DNA from 2 places in the Paenibacillus sp. FSL P4-0113 genome. Region 2 is predicted to be linked to the other one. Evidence: riboswitches for the same ligand, from Rfam matches in the RefSeq annotation. Region 2 holds a riboswitch; the other holds the start of a gene.
What was found. A riboswitch is a leader RNA that binds a small molecule or an ion and turns the genes downstream of it on or off. The one in region 2 is predicted to bind ZMP and ZTP.
Positions count from the first base shown of each region.

Region 1 (9,110 bases), 1.5 Mb from region 2:
TAGATATGATAATCAGAAATAACAGGCTGAGCTTTCTCGATATATTGCAGACCAGTATCCTCCAACTGCTTATACCGATTGCAGAGGAAGAACATTTCCAACTGGAAACTCCACTCATCTATATTCTGATAAAATTTATCGAGAAATGGGTTCTCCTCGACAATCTCTTTGATTATCGGCCAATGTAGCTCGGTTGAAAGCATCGAAGCTAACGTCGTTTTGCCTGCTCCGATGGGCCCTTCAACGGCTATAAATGGGGCTTGTTTCATGCGGTTCTGCTCCTCCTTGTACTCCAGTCCATCCTGTGGACAACTATCCTATTGTATCACAAGGTAGTACGCTAAAGGCATACCAAATCTATGGATAAAACAAAAAAACAGAGCGCTATATTTGCTTCATAGCGTCTCTGTTTCTCATTTAAACCAACCTTTTTCATTAAAACGTGTAATCGCTTCGATCCGGTTACTGACACCCAACTTATCGAGAATGACTGAAATATAATTGCGCACCGTCCCTGTCGTTAAATACAGTTCACCAGCAATCTCTTTTGTGTTCTTTCCGTCAGCGATGAGCGCCAAGACGGTCTTTTCACGCTCTGTTAGCGGGTTGACTTCGGCATAAGCATCATCGACCAGTTCCGGAGCATAGATACGCCGACCTGCCATAATACTGCGAATGGAGGAAGCCAGCTCTTCACTGGGACTGTCCTTGAGTAGATAACCGTGTGTCCCCGCCTTGATCGCTCGTTCAAAATACCCAGGGCGGGCAAACGTAGTTAAAATCAGCATCTTGCAGTTCAAGCCTTTGAGTTCTTCAGCCGCATCCAATCCGCTCTTTATTGGCATTTCGATGTCCATAATGCATATATCCGGTTGATGCAGCTTCACCAGTTCTATAGCTTCTTCCCCGTTGCTTGCTTTTCCGACTACTTTCATGTCCTCTTCCAAGTCTAGCAGAGAAGCTAGAGCACCCAGCAGCATACGCTGGTCTTCTGCAATGACAATTCGAATCATGGCCCCACCTCCTCGTTCGGCTTTTCAGGGATATTGGGCACTTTAATGACCAAGGTCGTTCCCTGATCTGAACGCAGCTCCATACATCCGTTCACGAATTCGAGCCTTTCCTTCATACCTTGCAGGCCGTTTCCACGAAGGGTTCCATTTTCTCTCGTAATACCGACTCCATTATCCTGAATCCGAAGAGTTAATTCCTTACGAGACGGCTCAATCGTGATGGAGCAAGCGGTAGCTCCACTGTGTTTCACTACATTGGTTACGGCTTCCTTCATACACATGCTAAGAACATTTTCATTCATTAATGATGTATGCTCCAGCTTCGGGTCTCCCTCTAGAGTTAATTCAATGTGAGCAGCCTTTAAAATCTGCCGAATACGTAGCAGCTCATCCTCTAGTCGCATACCGCGCATTTGAGTAACCATTTCCCGTACCTCTTTTAACGCGCTTCTTGCCGTGAGACGAACATCGTTAATTTCGACATGCGCCCGCTCCGGGTACTGATCCATCAGTTTGCCCGCCAAATCGCTCTTCAGCCCAATGAGTGACAACTTCTGACCTAAGGTATCGTGCAGGTCACGCGCAATTCTTTGCCGTTCCTCCAGCTTAATCAATTCCGATATTTTCTTATTGGCATCCTCCAATTGAACTTGGAGCCGATCGCTTTTGTTGCGATTAAAATTCGTAATCGGAAGGAGAATCACACCGATCAGATTAAGCAGGATAAAAGGAATCTGTTTAATAAAAACGGGATTCTGAGAAACAAAACCATAATTGATCAATCCAATCGTAATAACCATTAAAATAATATACAGCGTCGTAAATGCAGCCTTACTTTTAATATTACCGATCAAATAGGCGATAAATATGGAAAAGTACATATAGCTGAACAGCAGTGTCATGGTAATCGATATGGCAATCTGTACACTGGTCCAAAAGTATATGAGCCAGCCTTTTGAGACAAAAGCCAGTACATAACATGCAAAGAATACCAAAATAATAGCAGTACCCAAAATAATATGACCTGTAGATGAAGAGCTAAAGTAGTAAAAGGGCAGGATGTAAAAGACGACCCAAACATAAGGGCTAAGCCCTGTATTTCTTTGGAAGATCTGATACCATTTTTGCATCCTGCCCACCCTCTTCTACTTCACATGACTTATATTCCTTATCTTATCATACCAGGTTTTGTTCAACGTTATTTTCTTTCTGTGCCTACAACAGGTGTAGGCATGGGTTTCGTAACTGCAACACGTTTGCTGAGGAGCGGCTTCACTTGTTTAAAGGTCAAAAAGGTTTTCGTATTTTCATCCCAAAGTCGGAACTTCAACGATTGCAGACTGCTACTCACTGTGATCGTGGTCGCCTTTTGAAGTAACGGTGTCGCTTCATGTGCTTTTTCCAAATTATAATTTGGAACTTTGGGACTCAGGTGATGAACGTGATGAAATCCGATATTGCCCGTAATCCATTGCAATACTTTAGGAAGCTTGTAGTAAGAACTGCCTTCTACGGCTGCATTAATATAACTCCACTCTTCATCGTGCTCGAAATAAGAATCCTCAAATTGGTGTTGTACATAGAATAGCCAGATTCCCAACATACCGGATACAAAAAAGATAGGTGCCTGTACGAGAAGGAAGGCCTGCCATCCAATAGCCCAGCACAACAGTGCATACAATGCAACGATGGATATATTCGTCACATGAGTGTTCATTTTTTCCTTGCGTTTGGCTGTCTTGATATTAAAGCGATAGGAAATCAAAAAAGTATAGATCGGACCTAGTCCGAACATAACCCAAGGATTTCGGTATATGCGATAGGCCAACCGTGTCCATGTGGAAGCCTCTGTGTACTCTTCTACCGTAAGCACCCACATGTCACCTGTGCCTCTTTTATCCAGATTACTGCTGGTTGCATGGTGGATCGCGTGACTATTTTTCCATTGGTGATAAGGGCAGAGCGTAATAATACCTGTAATCGTTCCCACAATGTCGTTCAGCTTGCGGCTTTTGAAGAAGGATTGATGACCACAATCATGAAAAATAATAAACGTCCGTACCACAAACCCCGATGCAACAATGGCAATGGGAAGCGTCAGCCAGTACGAAACCGACAGGCTAAGATAAGCAGCATACCACAATAGGATCAGTGGACCCAAAGTATTGATAAGTTGCAGAACGCTGGATTTCGTGTTTATTTTCTCGTAGGGAGCCATATTTTTTTTCAATTGGGCTAATGGGAGTTGTGTCATACTCATTATGATCCTCCTTAAAGATGACGCCTATACCTTGATCCTGTTAGGCGTACATGTTGATCTAATCTCAGTATAAGGAGAACGCTCTAGGCGCTGTAGTCATAAACGTCAGTTCGTGTATATGACATTTGTCATATAGACAAGTAACATAACCCGTTTTCCAAATGTTCGCGGGTTTCTTTTCTGATGATTGTTTGTTAAAATATAAGGTATAATAACGCTGTATGTGACTGGCGAAGTCAGTGGAATGAACCACGAGGGAGCATACAAAAAAAGCGTACCGTTCGCCTGGGAGAAGTATTTGCAGAGGATTCGTCTGTCTTGACGACCTTGTGCAAATACTTTTTTTCGTTTTACAAGACCATGACACCCTGTTGATTCCATTATGCAATAAATTCAGAGGAGGCTCGGACTATGGCTATTATCATGAAATCCAAAGAAGCAGCTGAGCAAGTATATGCAACGATCCGTTCACAGGTAGAAGAAATGAAGCAGCAAGGACACCGTCCCCATCTGGCAACCCTATTGGTAGAAGGTGATCCGGCATCTGCATACTATGCACGGACCAAGCAAAAAATAGCGGAGAAGCTGGGCATCTCATTTCATCTCCATACGTTTGATCGTCATGTTAGCGAAACCGAGCTACTGCACCTGATCGGCAGTCTGAACGATGCATCCCATGTACATGGCATTATGCTGGAACTGCCGCTTCCCCAACATCTTTCCGCCTCCGTTATTAAACAATCCATTGCCCCCTACAAGGATATTGATGGGATTACACCCGATAACAAGCTGGCTACTGTAACAGGTGACGCCGGACTATATCCCGCAACACCTCAAGCCTGTATCGAGCTGCTCAAGCATTACGGTCACACATTGGCAGGCAAAAATGTCACGCTCGTGGGCATCGGACAGACAGTGGGACTTCCCCTTTTCCACATGTTGCAAAGAGAAAACGCCACCGTTACCGCCTGTCATGCAGGTACGCGTGATATTGCAGAGCATCTGAGCCATGCAGACATTGCCTTCGTGGCAGTCGGATGCCCTGATGTGATTACGCAAGATATGGTTCATCCCGGTCTGATTTTGGTAGATGCGGGAATTAATGAGACGCTAGAGGGAAAAATAGTGGGAGATGCCGCTTTAGACGTGGGGGAAAAAGTACATGCTATTTCTCCGGTTCCCGGCGGTGTTGGCACCTTAACGACTGCGATTTTGTACAAAAATTTGCTTAAAGCGATACATCTGCAACACTACTCCAGAGAGGTGGTTTACTCATGAGTGAACTGTCGTGGAATCATTCCATCGGACATTTTCTGAAAGAGGCTGCAAGTGCAGCTCCTACCCCTGGCGGAGGAAGTGTATCCGCACTGGCTGCGGCACTAGGCGCGGCTATGACCTCCATGACCGCCAACCTTTCACAAGGAGAAAAATACGCGCACATCCATGAACAAATCACGGACGTCATTAGCAGCATGGAAAGATTGTCTACACATTGTGAGGAATTAATGGTCGCAGACATCCAATCCTTTGAACAGTATATGACTGCCCTGCGTTTGCCCAAGGAAACAGACGAAGAAAAGCGCTATCGTACCCATTCCTTACAGACAGCGGTGATCGCTGCCATTGAGGTACCCATGCGCCTGCTGGAAGTATGCCGAGACGGATTGTCGCAAGCCTATAACATTGTGGAAGTGTCCAATAAAAATGTGATTTCGGATCTTGGCATCGGCGCGATCCTGTTCGAAGCCGCCGCTCAATCTGCCCTGCTTACCGTCGACATTAACCTTGCTTCGCTGAAAGATTTGGATGTCAAACAATCCTACGAAGCTAAAACAGCCGCACTCCTCCGTGAAATCGGACAAATCAAAGAACAAACCTTATTGATGGTGCGCAGCCGAATAACGGGCTGACCATTGGAAGAACCCGTCCCAAGTCATATTCTGCTTCCATGCTCAAAAAATAGCCTCTCAAACCCGCCTCTGCTCGTGGGTTTGGAGGCTATTTTATTGGAATCCAACGATTTGTGGAAAACTTTTCTATATATTCTTCGTCTATTGATAAGGAGATATTCCCCAAGTCGTTATTTAACCTTATATACATTGATGAAGAAATGAGGAAAAACGCATGAAAAGACGTACTCTGTTAATCAGTATGATCACGCTGTTATTGTTCAGCTCCAGTGCATGGGCGGCCGGTGATGAATCGGCGTCCCGTATTCGTTCATATGATTCCGGGAGTCTGATTCAATCCGATGGAAGCTTGTGGTTATGGGGCTATAATCAATCCGTACCGACTCGTGTAGAGGATAAGCCAAACGTTGTAAGAACATTTTCGAATATAATCCAGGAAGGCGATCTGATATTTACCTTACAAGATCATTCCGCCTGGTATGTGCCAAGAAACAACATTTCTGAATCCGTGAAATTCATTTCTCTGGAAGGACTACCAAACATCATAAACGTGCGTATTATGAATGATCATGTGCTCGCCCTAAACGCCGAAGGAACCGTATTATCCGCTGATCGAATCGAAAATGGTGGCAACTTTGCTCCTTTTCAAACCCTATCCGGCATCGAAAATGTTACAGAATTGGATAGTTACTATGAAAAAAGACCGCAATATGAGGAACGCTGGATCTTCTTGAAGAAGGACGGAAGTGTATGGAAAAATACAAGGTCCTTGCAGGGCTTCGAGCTTGTTCCATCATTAAAGGATATTACTGCTATCTCCAAAAACATAGCCTTAAAGAAAGACGGTACTGTATGGACATGGCCCAAAGAATTTGATAAAAATGTAACTCCGTCCGAAACTTTATCCGTATCGCAGATTCAAGCCTTATCGGACATCAAAATAATTAAGACCAATGGAAGTTCCAATCTCGCGATTGATCGACAAGGACGGTTATGGTTCTGGGGTGAAACGGTCACAGGTTACTCAGATAATACAACCTATCACAATGAAAATACCCCTGTGCTATTATCAGGAGTAAAAGATGTTAAAGACGCCTTTTTCGCCGAACGCTCCATACTCGCCCTCACCACAGCTGGGAATGTATATGTTGCGTCTCTAGATGGTGAAAAGTTACCATCCAACGCCCCCTTTACATTGCTTGCTAAAAATATTCAAAGTATCAAAGCAGGTCCACGGCACGTAATCATGCAAAAAGCAGATGGGGCCTTATGGGGCTGGGGTGTCAACAAACACGCGCAGCTAGGTATAGGAGACTATGAGTTTCTGTATAGTTCACCAGTTCCTGTACAAAAACCGATTCTTGTCCGTCTCAATGGTTCGCCTGTCTCTCTGAGTAATGGTGTCATTACCCGCAACGGGCAAGCGTTTATTCCCCTTCGTTCTGTTTTTGATAAACTGGGGGCCGAGATCGCTTATGATTTCAACAGCAAAATAGCAAAAATAGATCAGTCCAAGGCAGAAGATCACCCTGTCTTTCTAGAAATAAATTTCAAAACCAGCCAAGCAAAAGTGAACGGTAAGGCTGTAAAGCTTACCAATCCGCCCTTCATGGTGAATGGTATTGGTTATCTTCCATTAAGGCTGATCAGCGAAACGCTGGGGGCCAAGGTAGATTGGATACAAAAAGAAGATACTATTGAAATTACGACAAAATAGTAAATCAAAAACCAGTCCAAACATGATTCATGTTGGACTGGTTTTTAATGCTATATACTGTGTATAATATGCGATCTCTTATCTATTTCAACAATTTGTTATAGCGCAGAATCTGCTTATTGTTTAGCTTTATTCTCTTTTTCTCTTTCGACCAGCATATCTACGATCATATCAATCTGTCCTGTAATAGCGATTGGATCATAGCGATAATACGTATCAAAATCGTTAAAGAACACTCTATTGTTCTTCACCGCAGGAAGATTCCCCCATACAGCGGACGACTTCAGTTGCTTGAGCGCGTCACCCTTTTTCTCGGGATCATACGTAGTCAGGAACATATAATCTGCGTCATACTGCGGCAATACCTCCATCGAAAGCTGTACCGTTTGTTCCTTGGAGTTCATTGTTTTCTTTGGCAAGTTCAGTTTGAGCGCATTGTACACGGCTTGTCCACCGCGACCCGCATTGTCGCCAAAGATCCAAAGTGCATGCTTGTCCGTCAGCTCATACAGACCGAAAGTTGCCTTTTCGTCAATCACACCTTTAAGACGTGCGCGACCTTCAGCGGCCTTTTTATCAAATGCAGCAATAAATTGCTCAGCCTTCTCCTTTTCCCCGGTGATATCGCCGAACAGCTTGACCGTATCATAAATATTAGTCGTCGTGCCGTACGGAATGTACAGGGTAGGTGCAATTTTAGACAAAGCCTCATAATTCGTATCCTTCATAACCACGATCAGATCGGGTTTGAGTTCCAGCGTCTTTTCCAAATTGGTCGGATCACCCACCTCTTTGGTTCCTTTTTCCTTCAGCAAATCGGTCAGAAAAGGATTTTGAAACGCAGTCGGCTCCACACCCACCACGTTAGCACCCACGGACAGCAGTTCTCCGCCGTAAAAATCCGTTACAATACGCTGTGGCTTAGCAGGAATTTGAATATCCCCTTTAACCGTATTAAAGCTTCTAGTCTCTCCAGTAGTAGCTGACTCTTGCTTATCTCCTGAAGATGAAGCCGGATTACTCCCATTATTATTTCCGCTGCAAGCGCTGATGAATACAGACAATACAAGTAACATAGCTGTCATCATAAAATACGATTTTCTTCTCAACTGATTAGCCCCCTATATATTGTGGAGATGATCTCCCTGATACACATGATAATGATTATCAATATCGTAAGAAATATATCAAGCGTCGTCCTTGCTGTCAACTGAAAAACGAACTTTGTACATTCCTCCTTAATAAATCAAAAGACCTGCCAAAATGATGGTCAGGTCTTTTTCGTGGAGCCGTATTCAAAAGCCTACACATTGGGGCTAGGTTGCTGAAGGCTGCTTTCTGGTGATCGCTGTTTTGTTTTATATTCTTCTCCCCAATCTTTCATCAAGTTAATAATCGGGATGAGCGTTTTTCCGAATTCGGTGAGAGAGTATTCAACCTTAGGCGGAACCTGCTGGTATACTTCACGGTGAACGACACCATCCTCTTCCAGCTCGCGCAATTGGAGTGTCAGCATACGCTGGGTGATCCCCGGACAGATCCGCCGAAAATCACTAAATCGCTTAGTCCCATACATAAGATGATACAAAATAATCCCTTTCCATTTGCCCCCAATCACGTCCAGCGTGAACTCAACTGGACACGCCTGATCATTTCCAGCGGTACATTCCCCAAAGCCGCCTTTCCGATTACGCATAGGCTTTTCTCCTCCTTAGTATCATTTTATATACTACAGCACATTAATGTGCGTACTTCAAAAACGGTCATGTATATTCTAATATTAAGCATGTCACTTGGTAAGCGTCAATTTTAATCAACATCCATAAGGAGTGGAATAACGATGGAAACCTTAGCTACTACTAAAGATCAAATCTTATCCGCATACGAGTTCAGACATGCAACGAAGGAATTTGATAGTCATAAGAAAATTAGCGATTCCGATTTTGATTTTATTCTTGAAACCGGTCGTTTATCTCCAAGCTCGTTTGGCTTTGAACCCTGGAAATTTGTTGTCGTTCAGAGTAAAGCTATGCGTGAGAAGCTACTGCCTTACTCTTGGGGGGCCCAAAAACAACTGCCAACAGCCAGCCATTTTGTACTCATCCTCTCTAGACTTCCTGAAGATATGATAGCCTCCTCCGATTATATCAAGAGTATGATGGAGAACGTGCAGCAATTACCAGCTGAAGTGATGCAAGGCAAAGAGAAAG
Region 1 is NZ_JBBPAZ010000001.1:4,612,807-4,621,916, reverse strand. Features, by position in the region: gene MKX46_RS20100 (deoxynucleoside kinase) at 1-269, opposite strand, end outside; gene MKX46_RS20095 (response regulator transcription factor) at 414-1,013, opposite strand; gene MKX46_RS20090 (sensor histidine kinase) at 1,010-2,143, opposite strand; gene MKX46_RS20085 (fatty acid desaturase) at 2,212-3,273, opposite strand; ZMP/ZTP riboswitch at 3,487-3,571, shown strand; gene MKX46_RS20080 (bifunctional 5,10-methylenetetrahydrofolate dehydrogenase/5,10-methenyltetrahydrofolate cyclohydrolase) at 3,685-4,551, shown strand; gene MKX46_RS20075 (cyclodeaminase/cyclohydrolase family protein) at 4,548-5,183, shown strand; gene MKX46_RS20070 (stalk domain-containing protein) at 5,398-6,900, shown strand; gene MKX46_RS20065 (ABC transporter substrate-binding protein) at 7,017-8,009, opposite strand; gene MKX46_RS20060 (winged helix-turn-helix transcriptional regulator) at 8,204-8,596, opposite strand; gene MKX46_RS20055 (NAD(P)H-dependent oxidoreductase) at 8,741-9,110, shown strand, end outside.
Region 1: another riboswitch for ZMP and ZTP. It lies ahead of MKX46_RS20080 (bifunctional 5,10-methylenetetrahydrofolate dehydrogenase/5,10-methenyltetrahydrofolate cyclohydrolase); the one in region 2 lies ahead of MKX46_RS13120 (TIGR01440 family protein).

Region 2 (9,110 bases):
CCGAACCATCTGGTAAGCGGCCATCGAGCTGATGAGCAGCAAAAGCGCATTACTGACGATCGTGACAATCAGTGAATTCCCCAGTGCTGTGGGAAAGTTTATTTTATTCCAGGCGTTAGCATAGTTTTCAAAACGGAAGGTTGTCGGCCACGAAGCGGAATGGGCCAAAATGTCACCAAAGGATTTAACGGAGTTTACGAGCAAAAAATAGAATGGAACCAGAAAAATTAACCCGATCACAATAAGCAATATTTCAGCAACCCATGTGCCCAAACGGTAGTTTGACGTTTTTTCCATTACATTTCGACCTCCTTTTTCTTCGTGAGACGCACCTGAATGCTGGTAATGATCGCAACGACCACGAAGAAAATCATAGCCTTGGCAGTTCCCAATCCAAGTCGATTATTTGTAAACGCTTCATTATATATGTCCAACGCTACAGACTCTGTCGACTTGAAAGGTCCCCCCTTTGTGAGAGCCAAATTCAATTCAAATACTTTAAAGGACCAGGATATCGCCAGGAACAAGCAGACGGTCACCGCTGGCATAATAAGTGGCACTACAATATGACGCAAAATCTGTCTTCGGCCCGCGCCGTCAATTTGAGCCGATTCAATCAGGGCAGACGGGACATTATTTAACGAAGATATGTAAATAACCATGAGATAACCTGCATATTGCCATACAAACACAATGACAGTTCCCCAAAAAGCAGTTGGCCCATCACCCAGCCACGGCAGTTTAAAAAAGGAAAGCCCTGTTGCCTCCCCTACCGCAGAAAAGCCGCGTACAAATATAAATTGCCAGATGAAGCCGAGCAGCAAGCCGCCAATCATATTGGGCATAAAAAATACAGTTCGCAGTGCATTACGGGTACGCAACGGTTTGGTAAGTGCATAGGCTAGGAAAAAGCCAATCAGGTTCGTTAGAATGACACCACATACGGTAAACCGAACTGTAAACCAGAACGCATTACGGAAATCTGGATCGTCCCTAAAAATATGAACGTAATTCCCTAGCCCGAGCCATCGGATATTTTCAGATACTCCATCCCAGTTCGTCATGGAATAATACAGCCCCAGCAGGAACGGAATGACCATAATCAAGACGAAAAACAACGCCATCGGTCCCACAAATACGAGCTGCTGCAATAATTGCGCGGATTTTCTTTGACTCAATGTAATCACTCCTTTGTCGTAGATATAAAGGAAAGCGCGCATAAACCTTTACTGTAATCGCTTATTACCCAAAAATGTAAGTTTCGAGTCGTTTGGAAGCAAAAAAAGGCTGTTCTCCTCCGGCTTACGGAAGGAAAACAGCCTATAATATAAAGATTATGATTGTCGATGAATTAGTATTGAGTTCCTGGATAAATCGGGAACTTATCTGTTAACTCGCCAACCGCTTGGCTTGCTTTGGACAATACAGTATCATCTTTCGGGTTTTTAAGGGTTTCAGCAATGATTTTACCGATTTTGACCATAGCCTCTTCATCCATCCCACGAGATGTTGCAGCAGGTGTACCAATACGAATCCCGCTTGTTACGAATGGACTGGTCGGATCAAAAGGAATCGCATTTTTATTGACCGTGATGCCCACGGAATCCAATACATGCTCCGCTTCTTTACCTGTGATATTCAAATTGCGCGTATCCAACAGCATCAGATGGTTATCCGTACCACCGGATACAATGTTAATCCCCTCAGCCAACAGTGTTTCAGCCAGCACCTGTGCGTTGCGGACTACATTTTGCGCATAGGTTTTGAACGATGGCTGGAGCGCTTCACCCAAAGCAACCGCTTTGGACGCGATCACATGCATCAGTGGCCCCCCTTGAGTACCAGGGAAAATAGCTTTATCAATCGCTTGCGCCCATGCTTTGCGAGTCAGAATCAGACCCCCACGCGGACCACGCAGCGTTTTGTGTGTCGTTGTTGTTACAAATTGGGCATGCGGAACTGGACTTGGGTGAATTCCCGCTGCCACGAGACCTGCGATATGTGCCATATCCACCATGAACAAAGCACCTACATCATTGGCAATGGAAGCAAAAGCTTCAAAGTCAATAGTACGCGGATATGCACTCGCGCCAGCTACAATCAGACGAGGGCGGTGCTTAAAGGCTGCCTTGCGCACTTCATCGTAGTCGATGCGGAAGTTGTCTTCGCGGACACCATAGGCAGCAAAGTTATACAACAAGCCGGAAGCGTTAACCGGACTTCCGTGTGTTAAATGGCCACCATGCGCCAGATTCATACCCAGTACAGTATCTCCAGGTTTGAGAGCTGCCAGATACACTGCCATGTTGGCTTGTGCTCCAGAGTGAGGCTGCACGTTAGCATGCTCAGCGCCGAACAGTTCTTTTGCGCGGTCACGTGCGATATCTTCAACGATATCTACATGCTCACAGCCACCATAGTAGCGTTTGTTTGGGTAACCTTCAGCATATTTATTCGTCAGCACGGAGCCCATGGCTTCCATTACTGCTTCACTGACAATGTTCTCGGATGCGATTAGCTCGATATTGTGGCGTTGTCGTTTCAGTTCAAGTCCCATTGCTTCCATCACTGCTGGGTCACTTTTACGCAGGTGTTCCATCATGATTGATTACTCCCTCTCCATAGTCAATTGTTGGGTATACAAGCTACCGCCTGCTCCTCTGTTGGGTACCTCATCCTCATTGCAAAAACGATTAGTACAAACATGCCGCCATGCCAAATGCTAATCGCAGTTTCCGCCGACTTCTTGCTCCAGACTGTACACCGCCCGTTGTCCGCCAATAAGTGGAGGACGGGTGAACGCCGCTGTCACACGTGCTTCGCCAATCCAGCGAAGGCTTGGGCGAAACGGAACAGCAATCGGTCGCAGATGCATGCCAATCAGCGTTTCGCCGATGTCTATCCCGGCATGAGCCTGCACGTTCGCCGCCAAACACGCGTCGCTCATAGAACGATAGGCGACGGTAGCCATAGAGCCTCCTGCTGTACGAACAGGAACAGCCGCAACCTCCATCAGTCCCAGTCGCTCCAGTACAGCCCGTTCAACGACCAACGCTCGGTTCAAATGCTCACAGCATTGAAACGCTACATCAAAGCCATACTGCCTGCGAACGGACTCTACTCCAGATAACAGTTGTTGAGCCACATCGAGCGCTCCCGCCGTGCCAATTCGACTTCCAGCCACTTCACTTGTGCTAACGCCGATAACCAGCAGGCGACCAGCCCTGAGACTGGCTGCTTCTGCGATTTCCCGCACAACAGAAGTGGTCTGTGCTTCTAGCGAAATCTCATGATCCAATTGTCCCACCATTGGAACCTCCTTTGGTTGAACAGCCTCTCAGAGACTAGGCACGGTCTCATGCCCCAAGTTCAACACACTCTCTCCTGATCACAATCTCACTATATTATAGCCGATGTTTCAGATTTCGAGCAGAAAAAATGGAAGAACCTTTGAAGGAATCAACCCTCAGCTAAACATCTGGCATAACTTGTATATGAAAAAAGAGCAGTCCACACCTATGTGGAATTGCTCTTTTGCCCAGGCGACCGGCCGTATATCCGATGCTCCATCGTGGTTAATCCCACTTTTGTCGCCAGTTACATCGGATTCTCATTTTTCCACCTTATCTTAACGGATTAACCGTCGAAAATCAACAGATTCCGTACAAAATAGATGAGTAAGAGCGATTTTATTCGGAAGAGGCCTTTAGCTTGTCCAGCAGCTTATGCAGCGCCGTGCGGATTTCCGCAGCTGTGACATCGTAGTCTTCTCGTGAACCGCCAAACGGATCTGAAATATCAAAGCCCGGAATCCGTTGGTGTAATTCAATCATTCGTTCACGCTCCTGCGCCGATAGCTCTTGTCCAAGTGAAGCCATCAACTGCTGTGAAGCATATAAACCGTCCAACTCCTGTACATCATTCAACACCGCATCCCGGTTCTCCACATATTCCTTAAGCGTAAATACTTTGCCCGCCGTTTGGGGAAAGCGCTGAATTACGTGCTGTTTATGTCCTTGCGTCAAGGTTAAGATCAGGTGTGCCCACCCGGCAAGCCCGTCGCTCAAAGGGGTTGAAGTGATCTGATCGGATATATCGTGATCACGTAGAACCGCCTCTGCATGTCGGGATATCGGCGTGCCTTCCATCGCTGCCACTCCCGCAGAACGCACTTCCAGTTCTAGTCCATGCTCAGCAGCCAACTTACGCAGCATCCCTTCAGCCATTGGACTACGACAGGTATTCCCAGTGCATACAAATAAGATATTCTTCAACGTTTTCACCCCCCGTATGTTAAAAAATATATAAACAGAGGATTACTATAATCCTAATCCCTTACTTTAACCCTGCACTTATTTTACACTGTCTGCGCTAAAATCAAAACATAAACATAAAGCCGAATGCCAGCAAAATGGCACCGCCCACTGCTTCCCCGTAATCTCCTAGATTGCGGCTGACCTTGCGACCCAGCAGCAGGCCCAACATCGCCATTGCTCCCCCGCAAAAACCAAATGCCAGAACAGACAGCACCAGATCACTCTGGAACATCCCCAGTGACACTCCTACAGAAAATGAATCCACGCTCACCCCAAGTGCAAACAGCAAAAGACCTAAAGGCGAACGATGATCCAATACCTGTACGCCGTCCCCTTTGAAGGAATTATACACCATATGCCCGCCTAAAAGGATGAGTAGCCCCCCTGCGAAGTAGGTCGTCACATGACCTAATAAAGAACTCATATAATGGCCCGTGAAAATTCCCAGCAATGGCATCAGAATGTGAAAAAAGCCAATAACAGTGCTGATGCGCAGCACGTCTCGCAGGCGTATCCCCTTCATGCCGATCCCTACGCCCAGCGATAACGCATCCATTCCTAGCGCTACCGCCATGATCAGAATCGTTACAACCTGCCCGGCATGGGCAGAGGCTGCCAGCATACTCCATCCCTCCATTATCCGTCTGTTCTTGTACACGTTATGCGGACAAGGGGCAAATCAGTACAAGCATGCACTGAAAGTACCCCATACCGAGAAGAGGAGGGAGGAAAATTTAATATAAGAGGCTCTGATTCGACAGAAGCTACAGGCGGACGATTCGGTGACCTGCCGCTTTAAGCAGGCGGTTCATGACGGCGTCTCCCAATCCTTTCGGCGGACAGGATTCCGCCAAAATGTAGGTGACGCCGTCCTCGTCGCAGCGGCGCAGCACGCCGTATAGGCGCTGCGCTGCCTCATGGAGCGCGTCCAGCTTGCCTAGCGTGTAGACGCGTTCTCCGGCGTAGCCGGCGGTATGCTCGTCGAACGCGAGCACTGCTGTGCGCTCTCCGCTGGCGGAAGCCTCCGCCAGCGCGGCGCGAATCCAGCCCGTCACCTCAACGGACGACGGGCCTTGTACCACGCTCAAGCGGCCTCGCGGCGCGTAGTGCGTGTACTTCATGCCCGGCGAGCGCGGCGCCGGGCTGTCGGCATCCTCCCCGGGCGTAGCGGCCAGCGCCGGGTCCAGCACGACGGCGCGAGCAACTGCAGCGAGCTGCTCAGCCGTCACGCCGCCGGGGCGCAGGATGGTGACCGTTCCGTCGTCAGCCGCCTGCACCACCGTGGACTCCAGCCCCACACCTGTGGGACCTCCGTCTAAAATGCCGCCGATGCGGCCCTCCAGATCCTCCCGCACATGCTGTGCTAGGGTCGGACTAGGTCTTCCCGAACGATTGGCGCTTGGCGCAGCCAACGGACAACCCGCTTCAGCGATCAAGCGCAGTGCTATCGGATGATCTGGCATGCGCACACCAACCGTGTCCAGCCCGGCTGTCACACGTGATGACAGTGCCTGCGGTACCACTGGCAATACGAGAGTCAGCGGTCCCGGCCAGAACATATTCATCAGCGCCCGGGCTGTATCGTTTATTTCTGCTACCATACCCTCTAATTGATCAGCATCAGAAATATGTACAATGAGCGGGTTATCGGACGGGCGTCCTTTGGCAGCGAATACCGCCTCCACCGCTTTTGTACTACGAGCATCGGCTCCCAGTCCGTACACGGTCTCCGTAGGAAAGGCTACCGTCTCTCCAGCTTGGAGAAGTACAGCAGCCTCGCGTATGCCTTTTTCCGCCGCGATCCGAGTCTGTTCAGCCGAAGTTTCGTCAGAAATACCCCCGTCAGTGTTGTTCACAGGAACCAAACATCTTACATCCCACCATTGGGTATGGGAAGACTTCAATGCCTGCTTCAGCTCGCAATTCCCCTGTTCGTCCAGCTTTTGCTCCGATTTTTCCTTTTGCACAAAATCTCCGCACAAGTCTTGCATTTGATTCAATTTATCGCTCATATCAGATCATCCCATATCTTATTGTCGTATACAGGCCAGTGATTTCGCTTGATCCTATATGGCTACTTTGAAAGATCAGTTTATTTGGCTCTGCCATGTGTATATCTATCGTAAGCTCCATTATAGCATATGGGGAAACTTACACTCCTCAACGTTTAGGCAAACAAGCCACTCACCCAGCTGCACAGTCCCGCAAGTGCATCCCACAGAAAAAAACGCACTTCCGGCTCCTTGTCAGTGGTATTCGTCCGACTATCTCCATGATCCGTTTTTGCTGATACCGTTTGTGCCGCTGCTTCCCCACTGCCTGCATCAATAAAGCACAGCGGAGGAAACAGCACGCACCACCAATTTTGACCTTTTCCTTGCCCCAGCGTAACCCGTAGCGCTTCATAATTCCCTGCCGGGTAGACAAGACCACCGTACATTTTCGTCGGGAAAGGTACGCTCGCCAGTTCCACCTGATGATCATACGCAATGCAGCGACGAGCCAGTTCCGTACCTACCAAACGGTCAATTTCAGGTAAATGAGCATCAATCAATGATCTGGCTTGGTCTAAGCTTTGCGGGTTTTCCAACTCACTCACCCAAGCATTCATCTGCTGCACAATAGCGTCCCGTATTTCGCGTTTAACTAGCTGATCCTCCGGGCGATCCGAGTTGGCCAAAATACGCAGTCGAATGGAGTCGTGTGGAATCACCTCCAGCCCTGTTGTAGTCACTCCTGATGCTAAGGCTCCTCTTGTTCCCATGGTCATAGCAGCATCCGTCTTTTGACCTTCCCAAGACATCATTAATATCGAAATACAAAATAGTATCATTGCAGCTTGCTTTACCCAACTTCTCATCTTCGCCCCCCCCAAACCCAAACTCTATCATGTCTATCAGTTTGTCCGGTTTGGGAGAGTCTAAACCTATAAGTCTTGTAAAATATTCATAACCACTTTACAGATTTTCTTCAATACACCCTCGAATCATGCTACACCAAGCTTCAGACCCTCGCCGAGGAATATAAAAAAGCCCAGATTTCACAATCTGGACTCTCGCGTTGCACCGTTTCAACTCACACACAAATACCAATCAGTATCTAGCCACATTCCAACTGTACTAGGCTTTTTTCGCCTTCGTCAAGTTCAATCTGGAAGGCTGTGGCAGATCATCCTCCAGCTCTTGGCCGTGCACCTTAATGCTCATAACCAAGCCGATACTAGCCATGTTAATAAGCAACGAGGTACCACCATAACTTATGAACGGGAGCGTAATCCCCGTAAGCGGCATAATGCCCAGAAACGCACCAATATTCTCAAAAATCTGGTACAGTAACATGGACACAATCCCGACAATAATATACGGTCCGGCGCGATCCCGGCATTCCAGCGAAATCAGGATCATTCGGTGAATCAAAATAAAATATAACAATAACAGCACTGAAGAGCCTACAAAGCCAAATTCCTCCGCTACGACCACAAAAATAGAATCCGCATACGTATAAGGAACACGCCCGGACTGTACCGAGGTTCCTTGCAAAAAGCCCTTGCCCATCATCCCGCCAGAGGCTATCGCCAGCTTGGCATTTTTGGTATGATAAGACGCCTTCGCGGTTGCCTCTTCCGGTACCAACCAAGGGTCCAACCGCTCAACCCAGTGACTACGGCCAATCCCCTTCATAAAGGAATCAATCTCATCGTGAAACGAAATATAAGCTTTGATCCCGCCGCCAACGGCGACTGCAAATACGATGAATCCGATTAACGCATGGGATGCCTTCACATTACCAATCCATAGCATACCAATGACGATGACAATGTAACCAAGCGCATTACCCAAGTCATTTTGTGCCATAACCATGGCAAACGGGACAAAGCTCACCAGAGCCACTGGAAGAACATCCTGAATGAAATACAGCCTACTCTTGCGCTTTTTGATCAGCATATAAGTCAGAAAAATGATAAGAACCAGCTTGAATACCTCGGCAGGCTGAAGATTCAAGCCACCAATTTTCAGAAAGCCCTGAGAGTTGTTAACCGTCCCACCAAAAAATCCGAGACCCAACAGGAATATTCCGCCTCCATATACGTACAGGGCTTTTTTAATGAATATCCGAAAATCGACCATCGCTAAACCCAAGATCGCCACAAAACCCAATATATAATACCCGATCATCTTTTGATAGTCGTTGCCGTGCTCTGCCAAGTTCGTAGGGCCCCTACCTGCGCTGTATACCGTTATGATACTAATCGCCATGAGCAAAACCAGAATAAAGATAACCGGACCGTCAATTTTTTTCAATTTCTGAAGCATGATTTCCCCCTGAGCCGTTTCTCGGTCATACTCCTCTTATTCTAAAGGAAAGACTCGCAAAAAGAAAATGCACCACTACTCCGAGACGCCTAGGACATGTCGTTCAATCCCTGCAAGGTCAGAAACGATTATAATGTTCTTCCAATGACCTGCCTGTTCCAGCAGGCCAGCCACGTCTCTGGCCTGTCCCATCCCCAGCTCAAACCCGATTAGCCAGGGCGGAGCCTGAAGGAGTCCGAGCTGCTCCAGCATTGCCCGATACGGGCCGAGCCCGTCAGGACCACCATCTAACGCCATCCGTGGCTCGTGGTCGCGGACCTCCGGCTGTAGGCCAGCGATGTCAGCAGCCGGGATGTACGGCGGGTTGGACACGAGAATGTCCACCGTCGTTCCCGCAAATGGCGCCAGCAGATCGCCCTCGCGGAATTCTACGGCTGCGCCGTTCGCAGCAGCGTTATAAGCCGCTACTTTTAACGCGGCA
Region 2 is NZ_JBBPAZ010000001.1:3,087,850-3,096,959, forward strand. Features, by position in the region: gene MKX46_RS13105 (carbohydrate ABC transporter permease) at 1-297, opposite strand, end outside; gene MKX46_RS13110 (carbohydrate ABC transporter permease) at 297-1,178, opposite strand; gene glyA (serine hydroxymethyltransferase) at 1,352-2,602, opposite strand; gene MKX46_RS13120 (TIGR01440 family protein) at 2,723-3,310, opposite strand; ZMP/ZTP riboswitch at 3,530-3,611, opposite strand; gene MKX46_RS13125 (low molecular weight protein arginine phosphatase) at 3,690-4,274, opposite strand; gene MKX46_RS13130 (manganese efflux pump MntP) at 4,378-4,938, opposite strand; gene MKX46_RS13135 (L-threonylcarbamoyladenylate synthase) at 5,081-6,328, opposite strand; gene spoIIR (stage II sporulation protein R) at 6,484-7,176, opposite strand; gene MKX46_RS13145 (FtsW/RodA/SpoVE family cell cycle protein) at 7,436-8,629, opposite strand; gene prmC (peptide chain release factor N(5)-glutamine methyltransferase) at 8,705-9,110, opposite strand, start outside.